4 regions of the Paenibacillus andongensis genome follow, and region 2 is predicted to be linked to each of the others. Evidence: riboswitches for the same ligand, from Rfam matches in the RefSeq annotation. Region 2 holds a riboswitch; each other region holds the start of a gene.
What was found. A riboswitch is a leader RNA that binds a small molecule or an ion and turns the genes downstream of it on or off. The one in region 2 is predicted to bind cobalamin.
Positions count from the first base shown of each region.

Region 1: it holds a riboswitch for cobalamin, as region 2 does, so the genes downstream of both, NYR53_RS08655 ((2Fe-2S) ferredoxin domain-containing protein) here and cobJ (precorrin-3B C(17)-methyltransferase) in region 2, are expected to answer to the same signal.
Region 3: it holds a riboswitch for cobalamin, as region 2 does, so the genes downstream of both, NYR53_RS27925 (ABC transporter substrate-binding protein) here and cobJ (precorrin-3B C(17)-methyltransferase) in region 2, are expected to answer to the same signal.
Region 4: it holds a riboswitch for cobalamin, as region 2 does, so the genes downstream of both, NYR53_RS08620 (HoxN/HupN/NixA family nickel/cobalt transporter) here and cobJ (precorrin-3B C(17)-methyltransferase) in region 2, are expected to answer to the same signal.

Region 1 covers NZ_CP104467.1:1,870,236-1,875,166, reverse strand. The annotation lists gene tig (trigger factor) at 1-258, opposite strand, end outside; gene NYR53_RS08665 (hypothetical protein) at 369-1,298, opposite strand; tRNA gene NYR53_RS08660 (tRNA-Arg) at 1,443-1,516, shown strand; gene NYR53_RS08655 ((2Fe-2S) ferredoxin domain-containing protein) at 1,882-2,250, opposite strand; cobalamin riboswitch at 2,282-2,484, opposite strand; gene NYR53_RS08650 (hypothetical protein) at 2,614-2,745, opposite strand; gene NYR53_RS08645 (DUF4023 family protein) at 2,917-3,030, opposite strand; gene NYR53_RS08640 (hypothetical protein) at 3,077-3,433, opposite strand; gene asnB (asparagine synthase (glutamine-hydrolyzing)) at 3,613-4,931, shown strand, end outside.
Region 2 covers NZ_CP104467.1:4,671,895-4,676,825, reverse strand. The annotation lists gene NYR53_RS21385 (MBL fold metallo-hydrolase) at 1-216, shown strand, start outside; gene NYR53_RS21380 (SRPBCC family protein) at 225-701, shown strand; gene NYR53_RS21375 (hypothetical protein) at 780-1,205, shown strand; gene NYR53_RS21370 (guanylate kinase) at 1,273-1,851, opposite strand; gene NYR53_RS21365 (hypothetical protein) at 2,015-2,245, shown strand; cobalamin riboswitch at 2,288-2,489, shown strand; gene cobJ (precorrin-3B C(17)-methyltransferase) at 2,631-4,325, shown strand; gene NYR53_RS21355 (sirohydrochlorin chelatase) at 4,345-4,931, shown strand, end outside.
Region 3 covers NZ_CP104467.1:6,248,042-6,252,972, forward strand. The annotation lists gene NYR53_RS27915 (ABC transporter ATP-binding protein) at 1-9, opposite strand, end outside; gene NYR53_RS27920 (FecCD family ABC transporter permease) at 15-1,052, opposite strand; gene NYR53_RS27925 (ABC transporter substrate-binding protein) at 1,054-2,067, opposite strand; cobalamin riboswitch at 2,221-2,374, opposite strand; gene NYR53_RS27930 (type 2 periplasmic-binding domain-containing protein) at 2,407-2,934, opposite strand; gene NYR53_RS27935 (aspartyl-phosphate phosphatase Spo0E family protein) at 2,996-3,262, opposite strand; gene NYR53_RS27940 (aminotransferase class I/II-fold pyridoxal phosphate-dependent enzyme) at 3,331-4,536, opposite strand; gene NYR53_RS27945 (Lrp/AsnC family transcriptional regulator) at 4,552-4,931, opposite strand, start outside.
Region 4 covers NZ_CP104467.1:1,864,960-1,869,890, forward strand. The annotation lists gene NYR53_RS08610 (phosphatidylglycerophosphatase A family protein) at 1-343, opposite strand, end outside; gene NYR53_RS08615 (GerMN domain-containing protein) at 630-1,643, shown strand; cobalamin riboswitch at 1,803-1,989, shown strand; gene NYR53_RS08620 (HoxN/HupN/NixA family nickel/cobalt transporter) at 2,134-2,853, shown strand; gene rph (ribonuclease PH) at 3,307-4,065, shown strand; gene NYR53_RS08630 (XTP/dITP diphosphatase) at 4,049-4,696, shown strand; gene asnB (asparagine synthase (glutamine-hydrolyzing)) at 4,751-4,931, opposite strand, start outside.

The DNA of each region.
Region 1 (4,931 bases), 2.8 Mb from region 2:
CTCGATTTTAACCTCTTCAATCGCTTCCACATAAACTTCTGGCAAAATGATATCTAAAGCATCTTGATACAAGCTTTCTACACCAAATTTAGCTTCAAAGATAGAACGAGGTACTTTCCCTTTACGGAATCCTGGAACATTCACTTTCGCGGATACCTTTTTAAATGCTTTATCCAAAGCATCTGCTACGCGCTCTGCGCCAACTTCCACTTCAAGAACGCCTACGTTCTTCTCTATTTTTTCCCAACTTGCTTTCATTTTATGCTTTCCCCTCCAAAAATGTACGATGACATATTTTCACGTTACGCTCATTACAACCATTCTATTATACCATATAAGATTTTCATTTCAAGGCAGCACTTCTTGCCTTATGATGGATCCGGATTAAACTGCTTCACAAACGCTTGCAGCACCAGATTAGCTCGTTTCCACTGAAGCTTCATGGAATCGACAATCCCGTAATTTTCTAGTAATTCTTCACGATTCACCGTACCAAACAATTTCTCCTGAAGAATAGCATGCAGGGCAGATGCCCACACATCTACAGCACCTTCTTCCGCATTCTGTAGATCAGTATAGATCGAAGTCCCATAGGCATAGGCTAGAAATTCCTGCCAGGTTTGTTTGGCAAAATAAACAAAATCAGGTTGGCTAATTTCACTAATGTCCCCGACTCTGCGAATCATATCACGAATACGTGATGGGAAATCCTCCGGACACATCGGTGTCTCTTCGATCTCGACCAGGATCTTTTCCCCATTCTTGGGGAATTCGATAAATCCTCGCTCACCCATCTGTTTAAGCGCCTGCAAAGCTTTGAACTGAATGTGAGGGTGCCGCGGCTTCTCACACAACCACTCTTTTACACGCTGGCTTACGTCAGATTGATCGATGAACGCCAATTGTTCAAGGGCGTTGACTTGCTGCTCCAACGTACCGTCTTTCAGCATATTCAGAAGCTTAAGCGCAAAGGCCCCATCATCGGCTGTCTTTTCTTGTATGTATTGCCGTAATAAATCTGTTTCTTCCTCTAGGTCCTCTTCCATTGGCGGCGTCATGGGGAACATGGATTCCGGATACATGGTATACAGCCAGTTCCGCAGAGCTTCCCATTGTTCGGCTTTATGAGGGTCTACTGTAGGAAATTGCAGTAGAAAAGTTAGCAGTTGAAGCGCATCACTATACTGCTCTGTTTTTAGAAACCGAGTCAGTTCCTCTTCGTAATATTGCTCTGTTTTCGGAAAAAGAATTAAGTTATTGATGGATGGGTCTGTTATGATGATCACCTCAGAAATCATGGTCTCGCTGGAGACAGTTTACTTGATTGTCAGAGTGATTGCAAAATAATTATGAATAGAGGGTTGACTTCCTATAAAACGATATGATATATTAACTCTCGCTTCGCTAAACGGATTCATTCCGCTAGGTAAGAAGAGGTTTATGTCTCAGTAGCTCAGCTGGATAGAGCACACGCCTTCTAAGCGTGCGGTCGGGGGTTCGAATCCCTCCTGGGACGTTCATGCAAGACAAAAGGATCGCGAGAAATCGCGATCTTTTTTGTTGTCTGAAAATATAATATCAATACAATAACGAAACAGTATTTCCAACAGTTTTTGTGTCAATCAGAAGTGCTTTATTCATGCAATCTTAGTCGCCTATCATGACGGCTTTTTTTAAAAAAAATCTTTCATCAAGATCGTATGTAAAAAAGTACGCTTCGTTGATAATTTTTCAAATCTATATTTATCCAATCCTATGTCCATATAATTATCGCAGCTAGAAATTAGGCAACGAAACCTTCCCTATTAACAGATAGAGCATTAGAAAGTTATCATCCTACTGGATGATCAACCTCTTCTGCTCTATTAAGCCAATACTTATTTATTTACTTTGTAGGCGACTTATGCCCGTATTCCCTTTTCCGGTTGGCACAAAGCGTTCCTCAAAATCATAAGTCATATGTTCCTTGAGCGGTTTCCCCTCTAGTAAATGTTCTCTAACAAGCCTTCTCCCCGTCTCTGGTGTCATTTCCTTGTACCAAATCCCTTGCGGATAAACGGTGACGACACCTGCATCCTGACAGCGGCCATTACATCGAGTCCGCGTAGTATGTATAAGATGCTCGGCTCCATGCTTCGAAATTTCATCTCGAATGGCTAGTGTTGTTTCATCTCCTGAATGTTTCAGGCAAGATCCCCCGTTACAAATAAGTACATGATGTTGGACTGTGGATAGATCCCACGTACTCATAAGAACACCTCCCTATCTCCCGTAGGTATATAATGTGCTGCTGAAATAGGCAGGTCTCCTGGCTTCAGGATCTTCATCGAACGTCAGCCTTCCCAATCTAGTCGATCAGTGGCATAGAGACGTTGACTCCTCTGTTACAGTGGCGGGACCGCGTCGGCTTCTAACCGATCTTCCCTTTTAAGCTTACTCTGCGATTGGAAAGCGGATGTAAGCACCTATTTCGAATATGAAATTGCATGAGCTTATTCAAATCTTTTAAACTCAATCATCATACCTTATAACTCTATCTACATACAAGGAAAAACCCCCACCAAATGGTAGGGACTTCATCGGAAGCTGTATTTACGAATACAAATCACTCATTCAAACGGAAGGACGATTCGGCTGATGATGCCCAGGTTCTGTTGAATCCAGATTGGACTGTATGCGAGAAGATTGCTTCGAATGATCGATTGTGCTTTGTGTCCGCTGGTCCATACTTTTCTTTTTGCTCATGATAGGATTCATCCTCCTGTGAGTTGAAATAATGATCACTTGATTAGTATGGAGAGATACCGCACCAAATATGCTGTATAAAATACCCATAAGGGACGAAGGCAAAGGGAACACAAAAGCAAAAGCCTGTAAGGAAATCTCCCTACAGGCTCTTGATGGTGCCATTAGACTTTAGTGCTTCTTGTGCGGCAAATTACTGCCTGGCTGACCGTCACCTTGAGTCCTGAAGTTCTTCGCGGCTTTCCTCTGCTTGTCGTGCAGCTTGCTAATGAAATGACTATCCATGAGCATTCGCCTCCTGAAGAAAGAATGGCACTACCCCTTTAGAATGTCACGCAAGCTCTAAATTTAAACGCATGGCAAGATTAAGAATCGCGCCTCTTGCTTCTGCATCTGTTTTGACTTTTTCGTATAATCCCTCAAAATTAGCGCGATTTTGAATAAATTCCGGTTCGGTTTTGATAGCCGTTTGTGTCCAGTTAATCAAGACATTCTCCGCTTGGGTAAGTTCATTGTAAGCACGATGCAAGCCGACACGCTCAATAATTTCTTCCATTTCCGCTTGCCCAACTTCTTTACCTTCTTCTTTTAATTCCGCAATTCGTTTATCGGCTTGGTTACTGATTTGCAGGAAGTGTTCTCTTGAGGCCAAATAGTCAATTTGTGCTTTGGAGTGTTTCTTTTTCATGGTCATCACCTTTGTCATTTAGTAAGTAAGAATTGGATTTATTGTATCAGGCCTGTCTACAAAACACAAAATCCGTCCGGTTGACTGCGTCCATCCCATTCCTGGACAGACATTATATGCCTTCAGTTTGCATACCTTTTATCATCATGCTCTCTTTATAAGGAAAGGAAGGAACGTCTATGTGCGGAATAACGGGTTGGATAGATTGGCGGAAAGACTTGACCGGGTACCCGTCCATTCTAGAAAATATGACGGAAACGCTCCATTTGCGTGGACCTGATGCTTCTGGTACTTGGATTTCACAGCATTGTGCCCTCGGCCATCGACGTCTTAGTGTAATGGATCCGGAAAACGGCGCTCAGCCTATGGTACGGAAACAAGGAGACTACACGTATACGATCGTATATAATGGCGAACTCTATAACGCCCCTGAACTCAAAAAGGAACTCGAACTTCGTGGGCATCATTTCCGCACGACCTGTGATACAGAGGTGCTGCTTGTTGCCTTTATTGAATGGGGGAGAGCCTGTGTAGATCGACTTAATGGCATTTTCGCTTTCGCGGCTTGGAATGATCAGGAACAATCTCTTTATTTGGTCAGAGATCGGCTCGGTGTAAAGCCGCTTTTTTATTCTCATCAAAATAGTGTGCTTCTATTCGGCTCAGAGCCAAAAGCCATACTCGCACACCCCGACTTTCAAGCAGAGGTCGGTGCGGAAGGCTTGGCTGAAATCTTCGCAGTAGGTCCGGCTCGCACACCTGGTCATGGGATTTATCGCAACATGTCTGAGCTCAAACCAGGTCAATGCGCTGTTTTTGACCGCAATGGCTTATCCATTCGCACGTATTGGAAGCTCGAAAGCCACCAGCACTCCGACGATATCGCTGCTACGGCATTGCAAGTTCAGCAACTGCTTAGAGATACATCCCAGCGCCAACTTGTGTCTGATGTTCCCATCTGTACCCTTCTATCAGGTGGTCTTGACTCTAGTGCGCTTACGGCACTTGCCTCTGCTCACTACAAGGAAAGCGGGCAAGGCGCTTTGCATACTTTTTCCGTTGATTACAAAGATAACGACAAGCATTTTAAAGCCAACATCTTTCAGCCAAATTCAGACGCACCTTGGATTAAACGGATGACGGAGCATCTAGGAACTGAGCATCACTATATTGAATTCGACACACCCGAGCTTGTGGAATCTCTGAAAACTGCCGTATTTGCCCGCGATACACCAGGAATGGCTGATGTTGATGGGTCTCTTTATTTATTTTGTCGTGAGATCAAAAAAGAAGCGACGGTTGCGATTTCCGGCGAAGCAGCTGACGAAATATTCGGCGGATATCCCTGGTTCCATAACGAAGAAGCGTTGGCTGCGGGTACGTTCCCTTGGTCTTTGAAACTGAACAATCGCGTCGACCTGCTGGCTCCAGATCTTGTGGATTGGATCAAACCCGTCGAGTATGTCAGTAATCGATACCAGCAAGCGCTCAGCGAAGT
Region 2 (4,931 bases):
GAAGAAACGGTGAAAGCCCATATGGATGTGAATGGTAAGCTGATGATTCCGATACATTGGGGGGCGTTCACGCTGGCTTTACATGATTGGACAGATCCGGTAGAGCGTGCCACAAGGGCAGCGCATGCTAACAAAGTGTCAATTGTCACACCGAAAATAGGTCAAACGGTCACCGTTGATGCTGCGGATTATCCGATAGAAACTTGGTGGAAGTAGAGGAGTCAATGCCGATTATACGTCAGGAGTTACTTATTCATGCACCTATTGAAGTGTGTTTTGATTTGGCAAGGAGTATAGATATCCATGCAGAATCAACCTCTCATACGAAGGAAAGAGCGTTAGCAGGCAGGACTCAGGGTTTGATTGAGCGTGGCGAAACAGTGACTTGGGAAGCTTATCACTTAGGTATTAAGCAGCAATTGACTGCCCAGATTACAGAGATGGAGAAGCCACATTACTTTGTGGATGAAATGGTAAGAGGGGCGTTCAAGCGATTTCGTCATACTCATGAGTTTGTAACTGTAGAACAAGGAACTTTGATGATAGATACGTTCGATTACACCTCGCCATTTGGAGGATTGGGGAAGCTTGTCGATCATTTGTTTTTAGCAAAATATATGACTCAATTTCTTGAAAAGCGCAATAATTACGTGAAGATGATAGCCGAAGAGACAGCCGAGTCTGCAAGGTCATCTAGGTGAGAACTGGATACTAAGACGGCCACATGGTATTATGGATAAGGTTGGTAGGTCGAAGTGATCAGGAGAGAAGAAGAATCTATGGTTGAACAAAAAAGTGAACGAAAATTTCATTTTCTGGGTGTATTGCTTGGCATAGCGGTTGATAATTTGGGGACTTTGATATCGACTTCGTTAATTGGCGGTATATATTTTGCTAATCGCCCAGTGGATGAGCATGATGTTAGTGTTATATATTCGAATGTAGGCCTGATGCTTTTGCTTCTGGTAGTTGGTTTGTTCTGGTCGTTTCTTGGCGGATTCATCGCCGCTAAGGTTGCAAAGCGTGCCGAATATTTCAATGCGGCCATTATTGGTGTCATAGGCGCTGCAATCGGATTTGATTCCATGTTAACCAATCATAGCATTCCGTTATGGTATGAGCTGCTTGGTTTTGTCGTCATTGTACCGGTTTCACTATTAGGCGGATTCGTGGCTTTGAAGCGGAAAAAAGCCCCATTAAAATGAAATGTTGGATCGTAAAAAAGAGACTCGGTGATGTCGATCACCGGGTCTCTTGGTGTTATTGGCACATTTAACTAGTTGTAGTCGGCATGTGAGCGAGCATGGTTGCTTTTACTTTGCCGATCGTTTCTTGTAAATTCATATTCTCAAAAACATGCTCACAATCCTTGCGGTAGGAGACTTCCTCTATGTAGTGGTTCATGTAGTGGTCAATGACGTCCGTTGGCGTGTTTCGAGCAAGCATGCGTTCCATGATCGTTTGTTTATTGACATAGATGAACAAGCGGATCGCTCTTTCTCCAAATGTATACTTGAAACGGTTAGCTGCATAACGATTCACAATGACATAGATAAGTCCGTCTTTGCGAAGCGCTTCATCGATGTCCGCTTTCTTAATTCCATAGAAATTCCCGTCAATTTCAACAGTTTGAAAAAATTCACCTGCAATGTCACTGTCAATGAACGCTTTGCGCGAGATGAAATTATAATCCTTCCCGTTGATTTCTTTGGGTCTAGGTGTTCGAGTTGTGTAGGAGACGACAGATGAGAAACCAAGCTCTTTGGCAATGTGATGGGCAATTGTTTTACGACCAGAACCGCTAGTGCCCGTAAAGACAAAGACCAATCCATTCGTTTCATGACTGCTCATATCAATTCCTCCTTCATATAATGAAAGCGATATCTTGATAGATTCATTATAGTACGAAAATTCTGAAAATTAAAGAAATACTTTCTTGTTTTGATAGGAATCAAAGGGTAAAAATACGTTATAATAGATAGCATCACTTCGTTTAATGGAAAGGAAGCTAACTATGCCTAAATATGCGAATTTGAGTGCGGAAGCAACGGAATTTTTACGTCAAAAAACGGGAAGCAATCACTTAGAGTGCTATACTTATATTGACCCGGAGCGTGGGGAGGATAGTTTTTTTATCGTTAAAACGATCAACAAGGTCATTCAAGTTTCTTTTGCTGAAGTGACCTATGATCCAAGCAGTTACCAGAGTTTGATGGAAGGACTCTACCAGGCTATCTATGAATAAATACGTGACAACCCTATCGATAGATGGTAGGATGATCGTAATTGCATATCAAAGGAATTAGGTGCCATAGATCCATTCGGGTGTATGGTTAAAAGGGAAGACCGGTGAAATACCGGCACGGACCCGCCACTGTGAACATCGCCGTTTATTCGGTAACTCCTTGCAGCATGCCACTGGGTGACAAACCTGGGAAGGTGCAAGGGGATGATGAAGTCAGGAGACCTGCCTAATTCAACAACACAATAACCCTACGAGGAATTAGGGAGTGTTAGAGAGCGGTTACTTCTGGTTTTTTTAACTGTTGTAATTTAACAAGCATTTCTAACATGACTTATGTTAGGGATGCTTTTTTTGTTTGTGTAATTCTGGGGAAGGGTGATACAAATTGTCAGGAAAACTGCTCATAATCGGCTTTGGACCGGGGAGTTTTGAACATATTACGAAGCGTGCACGGGAAGCGATACAGGAAAGTGAAGTTATCATTGGATATAACACCTATGTGGATCTTATCGCAGGTCTATTAAGCGAACAGCAAGTCGTTCGTACTGGCATGACGGAAGAAGTGAGTCGTGCGCAAGAGGCTGTGCGGCAAGCCAAGCAGGGTAAGAAAGTTGCTGTTATTTCCAGTGGAGACTCCGGTGTGTATGGGATGGCCGGTCTTGTTTATGAGGTTTTGATGGAACAAGGCTGGACTCAGCATGAAGGCGTTCAAGTGGAAGTGATTCCTGGCATTTCAGCTGTTCATTCGGCTGGTTCTCTGCTGGGGGCACCCATAATGCATGATTCTTGCACCATCAGCTTGAGTGATCATCTGACGCCTTGGGAGCTGATTGCGAAGCGGGTTGAGGCTGCGGGTATGGCTGATTTCGTCATTGCTCTCTATAACCCGCGAAGCGGTAGACGGACCAGACAAATCGTGGAAACGCAGCGCATTCTCCTAAAGCATCGTTCTCCTTTAACACCCGTTGGGATTGTAAAAAGCGCGTATCGAGATCGCGAGCATGTTGTTGTGACGACGCTTGCTGATATGTTGAATCATGATATTGGCATGTTAACGACCATTATTATTGGAAATTCCGCAACCAAGCTGTATGACGGTCTCATGATTACACCGCGCGGTTATCAGCGGAAATACACATTAGGGGCTGAAACACAGCCGCTTAAACCACACCAAAGGTTGAAATCCGAGGCTGAGCCGTGGGCTTTGGAACAATTGGATGAGCAGATCTTTGATGAATCCATGGAGGAGTTCGATGAAGAAGATGAATTCATGGATGATGAGGTAACTGAAAATAAAGAAACTTCCCAGCTGAAATCATCGCCTAATTTATCTCCTAGCAACTCCTTACAACTTGCAATGGAAGCCTTGCAGCTAGTATCCAAAGGGACTGAAGAGGTGTCTTTTGAATTTGACAATAAGCTGACTGCGACCCAATCTATCTTTGAGTTTGCCGTAAGTCCCGGTATCGCGAATAAAAAGTTAACAGCTGCCCAGTTGTGTGCGTTAGGCGAGATTGTTGGAGATCGTGGAGATATTGAATATTCACCGCATCATCAACTGATTGTTCGTGTGCAAACCAATAACCCTAACCAGATTACATCCGAATTAAGTGCGCTTGGTTTATTGTTATCTCCGATTGGTGATGTTGCCCAAATCAAAGCATGCGACTTTTGTAATTTGGAAAAAGGCGAATCTATTCCATATGCGGAAGCCATCCACCATCGTATTGGCAATCTAGAGGTACCTAAAGAGTTGAAAATTGGTTTCAACGGGTGTGGAATGGCTTGTTATGGGGCAGTTCAGCAAGATATCGGCATCGTCTACCGCAAAGAGAAATTTGATCTTTTTCTTGGCGGAAAAACAGTTGGTCGAAATGCACATGCGGCTCAACCCGTTGCAGAAGGAATTGCACCCGAGGAGCTTGTCGATTTAGTTGGCAGGATCGTGGAACGTTACCAAAAAGAAGGACATCCGAACGAACGGTTTCATAAATTTTTCAAGCGTGTCAAAGAAATTGAAGGCTACCGTCATCAAGAAATGGTAGGTTTCGTTATCGAAAATGCCATTTGCGGCGATTAAAATGAGGGGGAAATAAAGGATGAATGCTGTTTTATTTGTGGGTCATGGGAGTCGGGAAGAAGGCGGGAATGAGGAAGTTCGTCTCTTTGTTTCAGAAATTGCGAGTAAGATGAAAGAACAAATTGTGGAAACATGTTTCCTGGAATTTGTTCAACCAACGATTATGCAAGGAATTGACCGCTGTGTAGAATTAGGGGCAACTCACATTGTGGTCATTCCGATTATTTTATTTGCGGCTGGGCATGCCAAAATTCATATCCCGTCTTCTATTGATGACGCGAAAATAAAATATCCTTTGGTGAAGTTTACATACGGCAGGCCTATTGGGGTGCATGAACAAATTCTGGATATTTTATCCTCCAGGGTAGAAGATCTCGGAGTTCAATTGAAAGAGGTTTTAGATGAAACAGCTTTACTTATTGTTGGACGTGGAAGCAGTGATGCAGACGCGAATAGCGATCTGTTTAAAATCTCTCGCTTATTCTGGGAGAAGCTTCAGGTGAAGTGGGTGGAAACAGCTTTTATCGGAGTTACAGCACCTCTGATGGATGCTGGGATTGAGCGTTGTTTGCTGCTTGGCGCAAAGAAGGTCATCATTTTGCCTTA
Region 3 (4,931 bases), 1.6 Mb from region 2:
TTTAATCATCTTGATCAACCTCTTAACGTTTTCTTATCCTTGTGGAGCAAATAAGCAAAAAATGGCGCGCCCAGAAATGCCGTGATGACCCCAAGTGGAATTTCGGTTGGACTTAGCAGGGTACGGGCAAGTGTATCTGCCCAGAGGACATAAATACCGCCGCCAATTGCGGACAATGGAATAATCAATCGATAATCCGGACCAACCAATAGTCGTACTAAATGTGGCACGATGAGCCCAACAAAGCCGATTACACCAGCAACCGATACCGCAGCAGCAGTAAGAAATGTAGCTACAATAAGCACGATCAACTTCGTACGCTCTACATTCACACCGAGATGTGACGCCTGCCGCTCACCCAAAGCCAGTAAATTTAACGACCTTGCATAGCTAAGCAGCACGACAAAACCAATAATTAAATAAGGCGAAATGATATACGTATACGACCAACCTCGCATGGCCAAGCTGCCCATTAGCCAGAAAATAATTTCATTAATAACTTGGTTGGAAATAGATACCATGAAGGATACGATTGCCCCTAGAAAAGCCTGCATGACCACGCCTGATAAAATAAGCGTCTCCATCTTCAGCTTCCCTTCGATCTGAGCAAGCTTAAGAACCAGAAATAAAGAAATAAGTCCCGTTACGAAGGCAACAATAGGTATCGACCATTGCCCAAACCACGCCACTTGCAATCCAAAATAGATTAAAAATGCGGCTCCTACAGAAGCCCCCGAGGATACACCGAGTGCATAAGGATCCGCAAGTGGATTGCGCAGCACACCTTGAAAAGCTGCCCCTGCGATTGAGAGTGAGGCCCCTACAAGAATCCCCAGTAATACACGGGGAAATCGTACTTTATTGATGATTTGTTCCGACGACTGCGGCCAGGTGGCATCGATGTGATCTCCCAGCCAAGGGATATGCTTGGCGAGAATACTGGCAATTTGCAGAACCGGTAGATTAGCAGCACCTAGCGACAAGCTCGCCACAATAGAAAGAAGAAGGAGTATAACCCCTACTCCTCCCCACAGCATTAATTTTCTTTTCATTTTATTTCACCAGTTCGGGATAAATGCCTTTCGCCATTTCAAGTAATCCATCGGTCAGTCTTGGACCCGGACGGCTGAGCATGTTCTGGTCGAGGCCGACCACCTGCTTGTTCTTCACGGCATCAATGGTATCCCAACCACTTCTAGATCGGATAATTTCATCAAGTGGTTTCTTGCTCTTACTATCGACAACCCCATTGGCGAACAGAATTACACCTGGATTTTGTTGAATGATTTTTTCTTCACTGATTTCATACCAGCCATTTTTGTCTCCTGCAACGTTAACACCGCCAGAAATCTTGATCAATTCATCCATAAACTCGCCACTGCCCACTGTCCATCCCGGGGCAAATTCAATGTATACCTTTTTCTTGTTCTCTTGCTTCACGTCTTTCACTGCATTAACAACCTTTTGACGGTCCGCTTTCATCTTGGCAACCACTTTTTCCGCTTGCTCCTGATGATCCGTAATGATTCCGTACGTTTGAATATTCGCAATGGCATCATCCAATGTTTTCGGCTCCACTTTAAACACGTTGATATTCAAAGCACGCAGCTTTTCTACTGTATCGGGTTTCATCGAAACCCCCGTAAACACAACATTTGCGTTAGAAGCGATCACGGCTTCTTGATTAGGCTTCGTTATGCTGCCAAGTTTCGGCTTCGTTTTCGCCGCTTCTGGATAATCATCATAATCAGATACACCAACAATATTAGCTTCCAGCCCTATTGCAAAAAGGGCTTCAGTCTCTGCCGGGGACACCGATGCAATACGCTCAGGCGCTTTATCAAATGTAAACTCTTTGCCCGTAGCATCTTTTATTTTCAATGGATAGACCGTCTTTTTGGCTGCGGATGATGGTGCCGTCGTTGCAGCAGGAGCTTTGGTCCCTTCCCCGCCAAGCTTAGACGGATTAGTGATTTCCGTTTCCTTTTTACCGCAAGCTGCTAGACTCATTGCTGTTGTTAACGCTACTGTAAGAATAAGTGCTTTTTTTACTGAATTCTTTTTCATCTGGCAAACCCTCTCTCTAAACAATTTATGTCGATTGACCCTAACAAAAAAGCCCCTTTGTTCTCGAAGGAACAAAAGGGACGATAAATCGCGGCGCTCAGCAATATCTAGGGTAGCTTCCTGATTTAACGCGATCCTTTTCCTCGAAGGATGTCGTAAACGGCACCATGGGCAGGTATCCTGACTCTCCCGGCAGTTCATGCCAGGATTACAGTGGCGGGACCGCGCCGGACTTTAACCGGCTTCCCTTTTAAGTGGCAATCTCTTCGTAAGTGAGCTTACCAGCACCTATGGCTGCATGTTTTACTATCAATCTATTTGTCGATTATAGACTTCTTGTTACTTTTGTGCAATTATTTTGAGCACTTGCAACGACTCATTCATCTTTGGAGCATTTTGAGGAATAAAAGCCACCAAGCCTTTTCCTTCAAAACCTTGCTCTTTCATCCATTTGTTTCCTGCAAGAGGAATACCATATAGATGCTTTTCAGCAGGCTTACCCTCTTCAGCAATTTGAATAACGCCATCCGGATAATCTTCAGGTTTGATGGTATCATCCAAAGAAACGAAACCCGCTTGATTACTTAGTGATTTGAATTGATCTTCGCCAAGAATGAAGATGCCATTGCCCCCGGCAGCTAGCTCCACAATCATTTTTTCCAACGAGAATATAGGTGATGTATTCACTTTGACTGTAGGAACCTCGCCCACCTTGGATTTCAAAGAATTCTCCAGCTTGTCCCCCGCTTCACTTGGAAAACCATTCGAGCCCATAATAAAAATAGATACATCCGGCTTCGGCCCGCCGCAACCCGTAAGCATCACCATAAGCCCCACCATCATAACCAACAGCCATTTCACTTTCATGTTGTGAGCGTACCTCCGTTTGTTATCTGAATCCATCGATAGTCGTGAGAAAAGTCGGTTTTCACCGACTTTTTTTCCCATTATGCATATATTCATTTATTTTTTGGTCTAGTATTGTGCTCAATTCAACGACGGAATCAGATGTCATTTCTTCCCCATCAAAAACCATCTGTTCTAACCTTCGTCGCAGAGAATGAATCTCTTCTTCTAATAAGGTAAGGGAGTTTTTCTTCTTCGCACGCTTGGTTAACCAACGTTGTCCGAAATCCTGTTCACGAATTTGAAAATGTTTTTGATAGGTTGATAGTTGATATTCCATAAAAGCCATGCTCATCCCTCCTTACTACAAGAATACCAGTTTTCATCAATAATGAACATATTTATTTACGTTAGCACTTACAATTTTCTCATAAAATTGCCAATTCTCTCCAATGCTTCATTTAGCTGCGAAACACTATAGGCATACGAGCAGCGTAAGAAGCCTTCTCCACCTAAACCAAACACATCACCAGGCACAGCAGCAACTTTTGACTCAAATAATAACCGCTGCGCAAACTCCTCTGAAGTTAATCCTGTAGCGACAATACTTGGAAATGCATAGAATGCGCCTTGCGGCTCATGACATTCAAGACCAATATCTCGGAACCCTTTTACGATCAAACGTCTGCGCTGGTTATAGGACTCGATCATCCGATCTTTCTCTTCCATACCATTCGTCAAAGCCTCGTGAGCAGCAACTTGGCCCATGACCGGTGCGCACATCACCGTATATTGATGAATTTTGGTCATCGCCGAAATAAGTTCATGGTGACCGCAAGCATATCCCATCCGCCAGCCTGTCATGGCAAAAGCTTTGGAGAACCCGCTAACCAAGATTGTCCGGTCTTTCATGCCAGGAATAGCCGCGAAGCTCACGTGCTTCTGACCATAAGTCAGCTCTGCATATATTTCATCGGAAATGACAATAAGATCATTCTCTTCGATGACTTTGGCAATCGGAAGCCAATCCTCATAGGTCATAATACCGCCTGTCGGATTGCTAGGATAGCAGAGAATTAATATTTTGGAGCGTGGCGTAATCGCGTCGCGAAGAGCTTTCTCAGTCAACTTGAACTGGTCCTTTGCGAAGGTCTCAATCCCAACAGCTACACCGCCGCTTATACTTGTGATAGGGGAATACGAAATATAACAAGGCTCAGGTATAAGAATCTCGTCGCCCGGCGTTATCAAAGCTCGGAGAGCTAAATCGATCGCTTCACTTCCTCCAACCGTAACCAGGACTTCATTCGACGGCTCATATTTCACTTTAAAAGACGTATGAAGGTAATCGGCAATCGCTTCACGAAGCTCAGGAATACCAGAGTTTGGGGTGTATTTCGTTTTACCGCGTTCCAAGGAATGCACAGCAGCTTCACGAACATGCCATGGTGTCGAGAAATCCGGTTCCCCTACACCAAGAGAAATAATATCTTCCTTGCTGTTACTCACCAAATCAAAAAACTTCCGTATACCTGAAGGTTTCATTTCACGTACGGCAGGAGCGAGGTAGTCCCTCATCGATTTTACCTTATTCTGCTGGATCGTTATCTCATCTTTGATCATGGCGTTCCCTCTTCTTTACGGCGAAACGAGCATTCGGTGATCATCTTCCTGATCCTCGAATATAATGCCGTCTTGTTTGTATTTTTTTAATATAAAATTCGTCTTAGTTGAAAGTACGCGATCTATCGGCGAGAGCTTGTTAGACACGAAAGAAGCGACTTGTTTGAGAGAACTGCCCTCAATTTCCACAAGCAAATCATAAGCGCCAGACATGAGATAAACCGATTTGACTTCTGGATATAAATAGATCCGTTCCGCGATCGCATCAAACCCGTGCCCGCGTTCCGGCGTAATTTGCACTTCAATTAGGGCGGTAACCTTTTCGTCATCCACTTTACTCCAGTTAACTACTGTCGCGTATTTGACGATGACCTTATCCGCTTCCATCTCGCTTA
Region 4 (4,931 bases), 2.8 Mb from region 2:
CGAAAAGAGAAATCGCGCCGCTGCCATATAAACCGCAAATGGACATTGCGATGGTACGATGAACATTATAAGCAGGGTCCTTCATGCTAGCTAGCAGCTCGGAATCATGCTTGACCTTCTTTTGCAGCTCCATGAGCGTGGACATCACGTTATAGGTTTCTGTTTTGCTTAATACACCTAGTAGAGTTGTTGTGATCGTCTCATACGGAATTTTTTTAATTCCTTTAATCTCGACGAGTAGGCGAGCAACGGCTTCTTCGATGACAGCTTGGGAATAGTGACTGAACACTTCTTCACGGAATTCATTGAAAATGTTTGCTTTTTCTTTAAGGAATGTTCGCATCGCATTGCCTCCAAATTAGGTCAATTGTTTATTTTTGAGTATAGCATATCTTTAAAAAGATGCCGAAAGCAGCTCCCGCGATTTGACTTATTGTCATGTCTTACTGGACGCCGCAGGGCTTAATTTCCGGTGCAGGACTTTTTTTCGAATGTGGACAAAAAGTAGTTATAAATCGGACAAAGCCTCGTATACATAATAATACGAAAAAGCAGTGTACAGGCCATGTTAAGAAAATATAGGCAGATGCTTCTTTTGTCTACGAAAACTTGGAGGAGGAAATAAGCTAATGAAACATCAACATTGGATTCGTTCAGCCGCTATCGCGGGGGTTATTGCCTTGCTGACCACGGGATGTTCGGTTCTGGGCACTGGAAAGAAAAGTGACATCGATGCACCTCCGACAACGGGTGCGGGAGCTGACGCGAAGACGACATCAGCAGCCGTTACGATCGATATGATCGAAGACAATTCATCGCAGATGACGGTTTATGTGAAAGATGGTAAAGGCTTCGTGGCTCCGCTTAGTCTTGGATTGCCGAAGACGGTGTCTGTCGCCAAAACGACTCTCGAGTATATGGTGGACGGAGGACCTGTTGCAAGTTTGCTTCCATCTGGTTTTGAGGCTCTGCTGCCTAAAGGTACGAAAGTCGTAAGTTTGAATGTCACATCAGACAAGCGTGCCATTGTTGATTTCTCTAAGGAGTTCCTCAATTATGATGGGGCAAATGAGAGAAAAATTTTAGAAGCTATCACTTGGAACCTGACGAGCTTCCCCACCGTAGAGAAAGTGCAGCTGCGTGTAGACGGGAAAGATCTGAAGGAGATGCCGAAAGGGAAGACACCGCTGGATACACCGCTTGCACGCTCGATGGGGATCAACATCGAGAAGGCTGAGGACGCTGAATTTGGCCAATCCACACCGGTCACACTCTATTTCTTGAATCAAAATGATCAGAATTACAAATATTATGTACCTGTTACAAGGCTCGTCAAAAGAACGGATGATGTCGCGAAAGCGGTTGTCGAACAGTTGATCAAAGGGCCTGATCAGAAGAAGGGTCTGGCTGCTGTTCTGAATGCTACAACGGAAGTGAAGAGCATTAAGCCCGCGGATGGCGTTATAACCGTTGACTTCTCCAATAAATTCCTTGGCGCCGATCAGAAAGCATCTGCTGAGGCTATGCAGTCCGTTATTCTTTCATTGACGGAGAACACAAGCTTTAAGCAAGTGCAAATAAAAGTGGATGGCGCTGTGAAGCCTGTAACGAAACCTGCGCATATTAATCCGGCTAAGCTTTAAAAAGCTTGCCCGGTTCTAACGACCTCTATGCAAACGTGCTGTCTTTGACAAGGCGCTTGCCTAGGGGTTTTCTCAGCGTTGTCTAGTCATAACTTTAAATAACTAAATAATTACATTGATCCCTTTTCAGCTCTGTGCTATTTTAAAATGAACAACCGAATATTGTCGTAGTTACTAGGTGCCTTTTTGGAGACAAAGAGGGTAACAGGGAATGGGGTGAAAGTCCCCTGCGGTCCCGCCACTGTAATCAGGGAGCAACTTTCTAAGAATCCACTCATGTAATGGGGAAGGGAGAGAGAAGCTTTGATCTGAGAGCCAGGAGACCTACCTAGTAGCGTTACAGTAGACGTCCTTCGAGGAAAGGGGCTGGTGTAGAATATTATTAATACGGGATTTTTCTGTCTTTGTTTGATAATGATCTGCTTCCTTGGCCATCAATGGTCAAGGTTTTTTTGTTTGGAATTAAAAACAAAACAAGGAGGAATGAACGATGGGTAGCGAGTATCTGGTTATTATTTTTTCGTCATTATTACTGGGATTTAGGCACGGGGTTGATTGGGATCATATTGCAGCCATTACGGATTTGGTTGGGGTAGAAACAAAAGCTAGAAAGGGCATGCTGCTTGCAACTATGTATTCTCTTGGTCATGGTTTGGTTATCCTTGTTCTTGGTTTGAGTGCAATTGTCTTAGGCAAAAATATTCCTAGTTGGCTTGATTCGACAATGGAACTCCTAGTAGCATCAACGCTTATTTTACTTAGTATCTGGATGTTTATCACTTTGATTCGCCAGTGGAATGGATTTGAATTGCGAAGCAAATGGAGTGTTGCGCTTGAGGGGATTCGTCAATTAAAGTACGTTGTTGCTGCGAAAGTATTGAAAAAAGAAGTCGTTCAAGTTTCTTCAACGAAAAAAACAATCGGACATGCTGGTGCGTTTTTAGTTGGAATCATACATGGATTCGGCGCTGAGACACCTACGCAAATCTTACTGCTTAGTACGGCTGCTGGAATGAGTACAATGATTTTAGGAGGATCTGTCGTTTTTTCCTTTGTGTTCGGTTTGATTTTATCTACTTCTCTGATTGCTTTATTAGCAGTCATAGGTTTTCTAAAAGCTCGATTGCGACTTTCTGTGTATCGAGTAGTTGGTTGTCTAACTGCTGCGTATAGCTTTGTATTGGGTGTAATGATTTTTATGCGTATATAGATTTTGAGGCCATAGCATTCAATGCTATGGCCTCTTTATTATTATCGTATGTAATTGTCCAGAGCTTTTTGTAAATCAAATAACACTCGGCTTCGATGTTCATCCTGAACAGATGATACAACGCAATGTTCCAGGGTTATGTAAAGGTGGATAAATCCAAAGTTATGCTAGCCTATGGATGCCAAAACTTTAGAATCAATTTCGTGCCGGACATTAACATGTGATAGAATGTGCTAGTATCGAGTTCTCGTTTGAGATAAATAATTGAAATTTTGCAACTTCCAGATTCCAGAAAACCTTAAGGAAAAAAATATAGGTTTTTACCCCAATTTGGAAATAATAAAGAAAAATTTGGGGATAGTAACCTATTTTTTTTACAAAAGCCCTACACTACATTACAATGGGGCGTAGGAACAAGCTTCTGATGGAAGCAACAGGAGGAGAACAACATTTATGAGAATTGGCGGTAGAACGAATCAAGAACTGCGACCTATGAAAATTACCCCTCATTATATAAAACACGCGGAAGGCTCGGTGCTTATTGAGGTCGGGGATACCAAAGTGATTTGTACAGCGACGGTTGAAGAACGCGTTCCACCTTTTATGAAAGGTCAAGGGAAAGGGTGGGTTACAGCCGAATATTCGATGCTGCCTCGAGCTACGCAGGTTAGAAATCAGCGTGAAGCTGCCAAAGGTAAGCTTGGTGGACGTACGATGGAGATTCAGCGTCTTATTGGCCGTGCGCTTCGTTCTGTGGTGAATTTGGAAGCCTTAGGCGAAAGATCCATCACACTCGATTGCGATGTTATTCAAGCGGATGGCGGTACGCGTACTACGTCAATTACCGGTGCTTTTGTTGCCATGGCATTTGCCATCGACAAGCTTTCGACAGACAAGAAATTAGCCAAATTCCCGATTAACGACTTTCTGGCTTCTGTGAGTGTTGGTGTTATCGGCCAAACACCGCGGCTGGATCTGAATTATGAAGAAGATTCACATGCCAAAGTTGATATGAACGTCGTGATGACGGGGCAGGGTCAATTCGTAGAAATCCAAGGAACTGGCGAGGATGCTCCTTTTTCCCGTAAAGAACTGGATGAATTGCTCGCTCTCGCTGAAACTGGCATCCATACGATGATTGAAGAGCAATCTAACGTTTTAGGCCCGATCGCTGATCGCATTCGAGGTGTACACCATGCAGCTACAAAGTAATTTTGTCGTCATTGCAACGCGTAACGAGGGCAAAGTCAAAGAGTTTGAGAAGCTTTTTGGAGCAAAAGGATACAAAGTTCGCTGTTTAACGGACTATACAGATCTTCCGGAAATCGTGGAGAGCGGAACGACGTTTGCAGAAAATGCACGGATCAAAGCGCAGATCATTTCGGCACATCTCCATGTGCCGGTTCTTGCCGATGATTCCGGTTTGTGTGTAGCCGCTTTGAACGGTGAACCGGGCGTTTATTCAGCCAGGTACGCTGGAGAGAATGCTACGGATGCAGACAATAATGCTAAGCTGCTGCAAGCATTAAGCGAGGTAGATCCTGTAGACGGATTGCCTGCTGATGGAGAGCACCCAAAGCTTCTTAGCGAAGCTTCCTTTGTTTGCGCGCTTACGCTTATCGATCCAGTAGCGAATGAGGTGATTGAAGCGGAGGACTCTTGCCGTGGTTTCATCATTGGGGAAGAACGTGGCGAGAGCGGCTTCGGCTATGATCCTTTATTTTATATCCCTGCTCTTGGGAGAACGATGGCAGAACTATCCGTGGAAGAGAAGAATGAAATGAGCCATCGAGCCAAAGCTTTACGTATGTTTTTGGATCGACTTCCTGATCAGAACGGCTAATATCATAAAGAAAACCTGCTTCCACTTTTTATGTGGCCAGCAGGTTTTTCTTATTTATCGGATGGAAATTTTATAGGAACGCAGCCATGTATCCACCTGTGCCAAATAGGCGAATAGTTGAGGACCTGTCATTAACTGACCAAACCATGGAAGGTCGAAATCATTCGTCTCCGAGCTGGCAAGTGCACGGATTTTCTTGACATCAATGAAAGGAAGTAAGGGTGAGCTGGGGTCA